3 regions of the Tardiphaga sp. 172_B4_N1_3 genome follow, and region 2 is predicted to be linked to each of the others. Evidence: predicted binding sites of a transcription regulator. Region 2 holds the regulator's gene; each other region holds the start of a gene.
What was found. Region 2 encodes LexA, which represses DNA repair genes until DNA is damaged. Its sites were predicted from a motif close to TGTTCNNNNTGTGTTCNG; they were not measured.
Positions count from the first base shown of each region.

Region 1: recA (recombinase RecA) is a predicted target of LexA. The motif match lies at 1,579-1,596, and genes of this name have one in related genera.
Region 3: AB7783_RS28080 (PA0069 family radical SAM protein) is a predicted target of LexA. The motif match lies at 1,744-1,761, and genes of this name have one in related genera.

Region 1 covers NZ_CP197238.1:2,952,778-2,956,054, reverse strand. The annotation lists gene AB7783_RS13985 (hypothetical protein) at 222-1,055, shown strand; gene AB7783_RS13980 (nuclear transport factor 2 family protein) at 1,085-1,492, opposite strand; gene recA (recombinase RecA) at 1,698-2,801, shown strand; gene AB7783_RS13970 (ABC transporter ATP-binding protein) at 2,986-3,277, opposite strand, start outside.
Region 2 covers NZ_CP197238.1:1,387,659-1,390,935, forward strand. The annotation lists gene AB7783_RS06250 (ComEC/Rec2 family competence protein) at 1-1,360, shown strand, start outside; gene lexA (transcriptional repressor LexA) at 1,379-2,101, opposite strand; gene AB7783_RS06260 (GNAT family N-acetyltransferase) at 2,403-2,972, opposite strand; gene AB7783_RS06265 (Orn/Lys/Arg decarboxylase N-terminal domain-containing protein) at 2,994-3,277, opposite strand, start outside.
Region 3 covers NZ_CP197238.1:5,955,338-5,958,614, forward strand. The annotation lists gene moaB (molybdenum cofactor biosynthesis protein B) at 1-503, shown strand, start outside; partial or broken gene AB7783_RS28070 (GNAT family N-acetyltransferase) at 500-979, opposite strand; gene AB7783_RS28075 (glycosyltransferase) at 1,009-1,578, opposite strand; gene AB7783_RS28080 (PA0069 family radical SAM protein) at 1,783-2,946, shown strand; gene AB7783_RS28085 (VOC family protein) at 3,064-3,277, shown strand, end outside.

The DNA of each region.
Region 1 (3,277 bases), 1.6 Mb from region 2:
AGGGCGGCCTTTCCTTTTTCCGTGCCCTCCGACGCTCGGCCAGCGCGGCGGGGGCTCAAACTGTTGTCATGACGTCACCTCAGCGTTAATCCATTTCTGGCAGACAAATTGGATAGCGTCAAGGTCCGTCTGCCAATTTTGGATAAAGAGTTGACGTTGTGGATAGGAACCCTTATGGTGTGTTTCAGCGGAGTTCTCGCGACCGGATAGGGAGAAGCCACATGTCAGGAGACAACGTAACCAGTGTAGTGGATGCGGCGCAGGACGACGCCGACGCGCGCCAGCGTTCCACCATCGGTTTTCCGTACAACAATCTAGGTGACGCTCTTGAGGTTGCGCAGGCTATCCATTCGCATGCGGGGACGAGCGACTGCGACGACTCGCAATTGTCCGCGTGGATGAACGTGAGCCCCAAGAGCAGCGGCTTTCGCATGCAGCTCTCAGCCGCGCGCATGTTTGGAGTGATCGAAACGACGTCCGGACATCACAAGCTTTCGCCCCTCGGGCGCATGATGGTCGATCCCCAGCGCGAGCGAGAGGCGCGGGCGCGAGCCTTTCAGAATGTCCCGCTCTACAAGGCCATCTTCGAAAACTATAAGAATGGCGTTCTCCCGCCTGCTGCAGCGCTTGAGCGCGACATGATCGGGTTGGGTGTCGCCGAAAAACAAACGGGTCGCGCCCGACAAGTTTTTGAACGGTCGGCCGAACAGGCTGGGTACTTCGAGCATGGCAAAACGCGTTTGGTGATGCCTGCTTTTGCCTCCAAAGCTGATGACCCGCCGCCGCCACCACCACCCTCTGATGAGGGCGACAAGGGAGGCAAAGGTAATGGCGATGGCGATCCGCCTGATCTGCACCCATTCATTCAGGGGCTTCTAAAAGAACTCCCCGCATCAGGAACTGCTTGGCCAGAACCGCAGCGCAAGTTATGGCTCGATACTGCCGCCAGCATCTTCAAGATGATCTATAAGGACGCCACGCCTCAAATTCCGCCGCCTCCCGGCTATGCGTCGGGCCAAAATATGCCGTGGACTGGAAACGAAGGTACAAAATGAAAGAGGCCGCCCACTGAGGCGGCCTTTTCTTATGCTCTACGCACTGTCCAACGCTCTTGGGGCTCATCGGCCCATGTGGTGCCCAAGGCCAGCAGCGTGATCCAGGTTTCAGCAAGCTTGCCGTCCTCAATCCGGTAGCTCTGCATGCCGGCGCGGCTACGTTGTTCACCAGTGGCAGGGTCAGGCCATACAAATGCGAATCGAAACCATGCGCGGTCATCCGTAAAGGAGTGATCGTAGACCACTACGCGGGTCCCGGGCCGATCTTTGTGCACCGTCTTCAATTCGGCTGCATAGGCGTCCCGAGTAACGGTCCGGTCGCCTTTCTCGTCATGCCGGATGTAGTGCGATCCCACGCAGCTTGGAATTATGTCGTATTGGGCTTCATGCCAAACCTTCTCCCAACGGTCGAATAGATCGCGCACAATATCGGACATCGAACACTCCAAGAATCAAATCAGGCCACTGTTGATTTCAAACTAGGCCACTGAGGTCGGAAACAGGCCAGTACCCAAATTCCCAAAAGAACATATTGCGAACATAGAACAGATAGGGTACATTGTTTTCAACCCGAACAGCGCCGCCATCCTTTGGCGCTTGCCGTTTGTCCTGTCGCGAATCCCTTCATAAGGAGCTAGATCAATGGCTACCACTCCGACTGCCCTGCGTATCGTTGAAGGATCCTCCATGGACAAGACCAAGGCCCTGTCGGCCGCGCTCTCCCAGATCGAGCGCCAGTTCGGCAAGGGCTCGGTGATGAAGCTCGGCAAGAACGACCGGTCGATGGATATCGAGGTGATTTCGTCGGGCTCGCTCGGCCTCGATATCGCGCTCGGCGTCGGCGGCCTGCCGAAGGGCCGCGTGATCGAGATTTACGGACCGGAATCCTCGGGCAAGACGACTTTGGCGCTGCATTGCGCCGCGGAAGCCCAGAAGAAGGGCGGCATCTGCGCCTTCATCGACGCCGAACACGCGCTCGACCCGGTCTATGCCCGCAAGCTGGGCGTCAATGTCGATGAGCTCCTGATCTCGCAGCCGGATCACGGCGAACAGGCGCTGGAAATCGCCGACACGCTGGTGCGCTCCGGCGCGGTGGACGTCCTGATCATCGACTCCGTGGCTGCGCTGGTGCCGCGCGCCGAACTCGAAGGCGAAATGGGCGACGCGCTGCCCGGCCTGCAGGCTCGTCTGATGAGCCAGGCGCTGCGCAAGCTGACCGCCTCGATCAACAAATCCAATACGATGGTGATCTTCATCAACCAGATCCGCATGAAGATCGGTGTGATGTATGGCTCGCCGGAAACCACCACCGGCGGTAATGCGCTGAAATTCTACGCCTCGGTCCGTCTCGACATCCGCCGCATCGGCGCGATCAAGGAGCGCGACGAGGTCGTTGGTAACTCGACCCGCGTCAAGGTCGTGAAGAACAAGCTGGCACCGCCCTTCAAGCAGGTCGAATTCGACATCATGTATGGCGAAGGCGTCTCCAAGATGGGCGAGATCCTCGATCTCGGCGTAAAAGCGGGAATCGTCGAGAAGTCCGGCGCCTGGTTCTCCTATGACAGCCAGCGCCTCGGCCAGGGGCGCGAGAATTCCAAGGCCTTCCTGAAAGCCAATCCGGACATGACCGCCAAGATCGAAGCCTCGATCCGGCAGAATTCCGGCCTGATCGCCGAGCAGATTCTCGCCGGTCCCATCGAGCGCGACGAAGATGGCGGTGACGGCGAGGAGCCGGCAGAAGATTGATCGGATCGGGTCCGGAGACGCACTGACGTTCATGCGCAGTGATCTTGCCGGACCGATCTTGCAGCCGACAGTGTCGGCTGAATGATTTCGCGGTGGGTGCTGTGGGGGTCTGTTGCCGATACCCTGCGGTGCCTGCCGCGTTGTCGTTTCAGGACACCCTGATCTGAGTGCACGCTGATCGCAATTATCGCCGCGCGGCGGGGACAGCCTCGCTTGGCGGCGCGATCAGTTTGTTGACCGCATGACAGGCGACGCCGTCGACCAGATCCGGCACCACCTTGCGACAGAGATCGAACACTTCCGGGCAGCGCGGATGAAACGTGCAGCCGGAGGGCGGATCGATCGGATTGGGAATCTCGCCGGAGACTGCGATGCGTGCGCGGCCTGACATGGCCAGATCCGGCACGGCGCCCAGCAGCATGCGCGTATAGGGCATGCGCGGCGCGCGGAAGAGTTCGCGCCCTTCCGCAATCTCC
Region 2 (3,277 bases):
CGTTGTCGCCGGCGTGGTGTTCTTTGCGATACGCGCACTGCTGGCACTGATCCCTGTCCTGACCGTGACATTCCCGATCAAGAAAGTCGCAGCGGCTGCGGCGTTATTCGCAGCACTGTTCTATTTGCTGCTGTCAGGTGCCGAAGTCGCGACACAGAGATCCTTTTTCATGACGGCCGTTGTGCTGATTGCAGTCATGGTCGATCGCCGGGCGGTGACGTTCCGTACGCTGGCGGTGGCAGCAATGGTTGTGCTGATCGTGGCGCCGGAAGCGTTGGTGCATCCGAGTTTTCAGATGTCATTCGCGGCGACGCTGGGGCTGGTCGCATTGGTGCAGATCGGCATGCCCGCGCTGTTTGCCTCGCCCGATCATTCCGCGACGGCGCGCGTGGCGCTATGGGGCGGACGCGAGATCGCGATGCTCGTGCTGGCCTCGCTGGTCGCGGGCCTCGCCACCACGCCCTATGCCGCGTTTCATTTCCATCGCGTCACGCCTTATGGCGTCGTCGCCAATCTCCTGGCGATGCCGGTGGTCTCGGCACTGGTTATGCCGGCGGGCATTCTCGGTTTGGTGGCCATGCCGTTTGGCTTTGACGGTGTGTTCTGGCGGCTGATGGATGTCGGCATCCAGTGGATGATTGTCGTCACGCAATGGGTGGCAGCCTTGCCCGGCGCCATCGGCCGGATGCCGGCCTTCGGGACGGGACCGCTGATATCAGCCAGTATCGGCATCATCGTGCTGGGATTGCTGCGCACGCCGTTGCGCCTCGCAGGGCTTGGTGTGCTTGCGCTCTCGATTGTCTGGGCGTTGCTGGTCAAGCAGCCGGATGTCCTGATTTCGGGTGACGGTCACAGCGTTGCGGTACGGGGCAGGGAGGGGCGCCTGCATATGATGCGCAGCGCCAAGGATGCGTTTCTCGCGAAGGAGTGGCTTGCCGGTGATGCCGACGCACGGCTGCCAACGGATGCCTCCCTCAGCCACGGTGTGTCCTGCGACCGCGACGGGTGCATCACGGCACTGGCCGATGGCGCTTTGGTGGCGCTGGTTTTACAGCCGGATGCCTTCACAGATGATTGCGAGAAAGCGGCGCTCATCGTCACGGCGCGACAATCGCCGAGAGATTGCAGGGCGCTGGTGATCGATCAGGATCGCCTGCAACGAAATGGTGCGGTGGGCCTGCACCGAACCGCGAATGGCTTTACGATGGATGCCGTGCGACCGCGTGGCCTGGACCGTCCGTGGTCGCGCGCAATTCCCGATGAGCCCCAGCAAGATCTGATCCAGAACAGTCGTCCACCGCAAAACCGGCCGGTGGATGCGACGCCGGCGGAAACCGATCTTCAACCCGAAGATCAGTAATCCGCCGAGGCGCAAATCTCAGTAGCGGCGATACAGGCCGATCAGCTTGCCCTGAATGCGCACCCGGTTGGGTGGCAGGATACGGACCTCGTAGGCGTCATTCGCAGGCTCCAGCGCGATCGACGCGCCGCGGCGGCGGAAGCGCTTCAACGTGGCTTCCTCGTCGTCGATCAGGGCCACCACGATGTCGCCGGTGTCGGCGCTCTCGTTGCGCTGGATCAGCACGGTGTCTCCGTCGAGAATGCCGGCGTCCTGCATGGAATCGCCGCGCACTTCGAGCGCGTAATGTTCGCCGGAACCGAGCATGTCTGCGGGCATGCTGATGGTGTGGCTGCGGGTCTGCAGCGCCTCGATCGGCGTACCTGCCGCGATCCGGCCCATCACCGGGATGGCAACTGTGCGGCCATTGTCATCATCGCCGCTGTTGCTGGCGATGCTGGCGGCCGAACGCACCTTGCCAAGCGTGCCTTCGATGACGCTGGGCGTGAAGCCGCGGCGGCCGGTACCGCCGGTGACCGGCGCGCCGAGCTCTGGCAGCTTGATGACTTCGATGGCACGGGCGCGATTGGGCAGACGGCGTATGAAGCCGCGTTCTTCCAGCGCGGTGATCAGACGATGGATGCCGGACTTCGAGCGCAGGTCGAGCGCATCCTTCATCTCGTCGAAGGAGGGCGGGACGCCGGCTTCCTTCAACCGTTGATCGATGAATCGCAGGAGTTCGTATTGTTTGCGCGTGAGCATCTGAAGCCATCCTCAGTTGACGGTGTCGGCCGCCGCGTGCGTTTCAAAGGGCCTTCGAACGGTGAGCCTCAATCCAGAGACGATCGTTCGAAGATCGGTTGCGCGAGTTCGGGCACTCTCAAACTACTCAAAGCCACAGAATCTCGAAACAAATCATGAACGAACACTATATGTTCCATATGTGTTCTGCAATGCTTAATTTGCCGTCAACAGAATGCACGTTGAGCGAGGTTTGAGGAGGCTGTTCCTCACCTGCCGTCGACCGCGGCGGAGATGGAAAATGCTTCCGCGGTCGCCTGGGCTACGCGGACGTCATGCGCCCAATGGGCGGCGGCGGAGTCGTGGAGCCGGTGGCCAGCGAGCGCTGAACCATGATCGTGTCGGCCCAGCGGCCGGAGCGATAAGCGACGCCGGGCAGCAAGCCGACGCGGGCGAAGCCGAAGCTTTCATGAAGGCCGAGGGAGGCCGTGTTGTCGGCATCGATATAGCCGATGATCTGCCGAAAGCCGGCCGCCGCGCACACGTCGATCAGTTCGCGCATCAACAGGCGGCCGATGCCCCGGCCGACATGTCCGTGGTGGATATAGATCGAATGCTTGACCGTGTAGCGATAGGCCGGTCGCTTGCGGAACAGCACCACATAGGCATAGCCGACGACCTCGCCGCCTTGCGTGGCGACGAGGTGGGGGAACCGCTTGCTGCGCAGGTTCTTGCGCCGGTCTCTGAGATCATCGGGCTGCGGCGTGTCGGCGTCGCTGACGCCTTCCTCGACGCCTTGCCGGATGTGCCGGCGATAGATCGCCAGCATGGCATCGACGTCGGTGTCGCGTGATGGTCGGATGACGACCGGCTGTTCGAGTTCCGTTGGCAAATCTGGCTCCTTACGTGCTCCCTATTCGGAGACCACGTAAGTGTAAAGCCGGATCCGGCCATTGGCGTCGACCTTGCGGTAGATGCCCTGGATCTCGACGTCGAAGCCCGGGAACGTGTTGAAGCAGGTCTCGAACATCCTGAGATAATCGATCATCGGCTTTGACCGTTCGGTGAGCCGTTCTCCGGGTACGATCGTGGCGATGCCGGGCGGGTAGACCACGAACGGCGTCGTCGCGACGCGCCCGAAGATCTCGTCGATCGGGAGGTAATCGACGTCGTTGCGCACCAGACAGCGCGCGGCAT
Region 3 (3,277 bases), 4.6 Mb from region 2:
CCGATACGCGCTCGCTTGACGACGACAAGTCCGGCGCGACGCTGGCGGATCGGCTGACATCGGCCGGTCACATGCTGGCGAAGCGAGAGATCGTCACGGACGATGTCGAGGCGATCCGGACGATCGTGCGTGCATGGATCGCCGATCCTGGTGTCGACGCGATCATGACGACCGGCGGCACGGGGTTCACCGGCCGCGATGTCACGCCGGAAGCCATCGAGCCTCTGTTCGAGAAGCGGATGGATGGTTTCTCGATTGCGTTTCACATGCTGAGCCACGCCAAGATCGGTACCTCGACGATCCAGAGCCGCGCGACTGCTGGCACCGCCGGCGCGACATTTATCTTCTGCCTGCCGGGTTCGCCCGGCGCCTGCCGCGATGGCTGGGACGGCATCCTTGCCGCGCAACTGGATTACCGCACAAAGCCCTGCAATTTCGTGGAGATCATGCCGCGGCTCGATGAGCATCTGCGACGTCCGAAAGCGAAGGGCGCGTCGGTCTAGAGCACGAGCTCCCAGGTCTCGCCGATCAAATCCTGACCGAAACTGCGATGCGGCTCGGTGGCGACCAGCGCGAAGCCGGCATCCTGATAGATTTTTCGCGCTGCGCCGAGATTGCTCTGGGTCCACAGCGTGATCCTGCGATAACCGCATTGCCGCGCAAAGGCGATGGATTCCGTCACCATGCGCTGGCCGAGCTTTTGTCCGCGCGCCTTGGGATCGATCAGCAAGAGCCGAAATTTGGCGACGTCGTTGGATTCTTTCACGAGAAACAGCGAGCCGACGGGTGCGCCATCCATCTCGGCGATCCAGCAGCGTTCGCGCGTGGCATCGCATGATGCGACGAATTCTGCAGCGATGTCGGCTACCAGCGCCTTAAAGGATGCATCGAACCCGTATTCGGCCGCATAGAGCTCGCCGTGACTGCGGATGACCCAGTCGATATCGCCAGGCTGGAGATCGCGTAGCACTGCAGGCTGAACGGCATCGGGGGCTTGGGCGGCCATGATCAGGCGACGATGATCCGGCTGCGCAGCAATGTGCGTGAGGAGCGGCCGAGCTGGCGCAGCAACCGCGCTTCCGAGCGCCGGGCATCGGGCGCGTAGCCGCCGAGACGATCATAGTGTTCGCGGGCGATCAGCAGGCCCTGATCGGCCTTGGGTCCCGTGATCATCCGGACCAGGTGCTTCAGGCCATCGCGAAAATTGGTCTCGTCATAGGGCGAGCGCGCATAGCGGAAAATGCCCGCGCGGGGGCGGTTGCTGGTCGAGACGCGCTGGATGAATTGCTGGGTCTCCTCGATCCAGCCGGCATCGAGCACGGCGCCGGCATGGAGAAACATTAGCCAGGGCGAGCGCGCCTGCTTGGCGCCGGCGGCCATCGCCGCGGCGCGCGATCCCTGCGAGGTCAGGAAGCCGCAGCCCGCGACATCGGCGACACGTTCGATGACATCGGTGCCAGCGCGATCGACCAGCAGCACTTCGCGGATCACACCGGCAGCAGCGCCCGGCACCAGCGCTGCCAGTGTGGCAACAGCGGGCTGTTCGACGCCTTCGGTGGGGATGATCACGCTCAGCATGGGTGTCGGATAATACCTCTCAACAACGGGGTGGCCGCGTTATCGTTTCGTCATAGTCTATGCGGCACCGGCGGCTGCTGCAATTTCGGGGCGGTTCGACTTTCGGCCGCCCCTGCAAGGCGGCGGGAGAATGCACAGTGCCCCGGCCGTGTGCCACCCTATTTATGTTCTTGATTTGTTCCGTTTGTGCGCTATCGTGGCTTCATGAGTCGCCAGATCGCTGCCCTCAAGCACCCGCCGGTCCCGGCGCCCTCCGATAAGCCGGCGGGTGCGCTTTCCCCTTTTCCCGAGATCGCGGTGGCGATCGACCAGCAGCGGCGACGCGGCCGCGGTGCCCAGTCCAACGACAGCGGGCGCTACGAGGCCGAGGCCCGGGTCGCCTTTGATGACGGCTGGCAGAGCCTCGATGAATTGCCGCCGTTCAAGACGACTGTTGCGACGGACACCGCGCGCAAGGTCATCACGCGCAATGAATCGCCGGATATCGGCTTCGACCGTTCGATCAATCCCTATCGCGGCTGCGAGCATGGCTGCATCTATTGTTTCGCGCGGCCGACCCACGCCTATCTCGGTCTCTCGCCCGGGCTCGATTTCGAATCCAAACTGTTCGTGAAGCCCGATGCGCCGGCGCTGCTTGAGAAGGAGCTGGCCGCCGCCGAGTACGAGCCGAAGATGATCGCGATCGGTACCAATACCGATCCGTATCAGCCGATCGAGCGCGAGCGTCAGGTGATGCGCGGCATTCTCGAAGTGCTGGAGAAGACCGGTCATCCCGTCGGCATCGTCACCAAGTCGGCTTTGGTGACGCGCGATATCGATATCCTGGCGCGGATGGCGAAGCGCAATCTGGTCAAAGTGGCGTTGTCGGTGACGTCGCTCGATCCGAAGCTCGCGCGCACCATGGAGCCGCGCGCGTCGACGCCGTCGAAGCGGCTGGAAGCTTTGCGGCAGCTATCCGAGGCCGGCATTCCGACCACGGTGATGGTGGCGCCCGTGATCCCTGCGCTGAATGACAGCGAGATCGAACGGATTCTCGATGCCGCCGCGCATGCCGGCGTCAAGGAAGCCAGTTACGTTTTGTTGCGGCTGCCGATGGAAGTACGCGATCTGTTTCGCGAGTGGCTGATCGCGAATTATCCGGATCGCTATCGGCATGTTTTCACGCTGATCCGCGAAATGCGCGGTGGCCGCGATTACGACTCGCAATGGGGCACGCGCATGAAGGGCACCGGACCCATGGCCTGGATGATCGGTCGCCGCTTCGAGATCGCCTGCACGAAGCTTGGCCTCAACAAGCGTCGTTCGAAACTCACCCTCGATCATTTCGAGAAGCCGGCCGGTGCCGGTCAGCAACTGAATCTGTTCTAACTCCGCAGGTCTCGCAGCGTACGGAGTGGTGGAGAGGGGACGTTGGCAGGAAACCAGAGCCTGCCAACGTCCCTCTTTTCGATCTATAGAGTGAGTACAGGAGTGACACGCATGACGATGACGAAACCACCGGCGCCGATCGCGCGCATGACGGTAATCACGCTGGGCGTGGCGGATATGCGCAGGAGCATTGCGTTCTACGAAGCGCTGGGCTTTACGCGAAAGGCCCGTGCCTCTGGCGAGGCCATCGCCTTTTTTGACACCGGCGCCAGCGTCCTCGCGCTGTTTCCATGGGATCAACTGGCGCAGGACGCGACATTGCCTGACCATC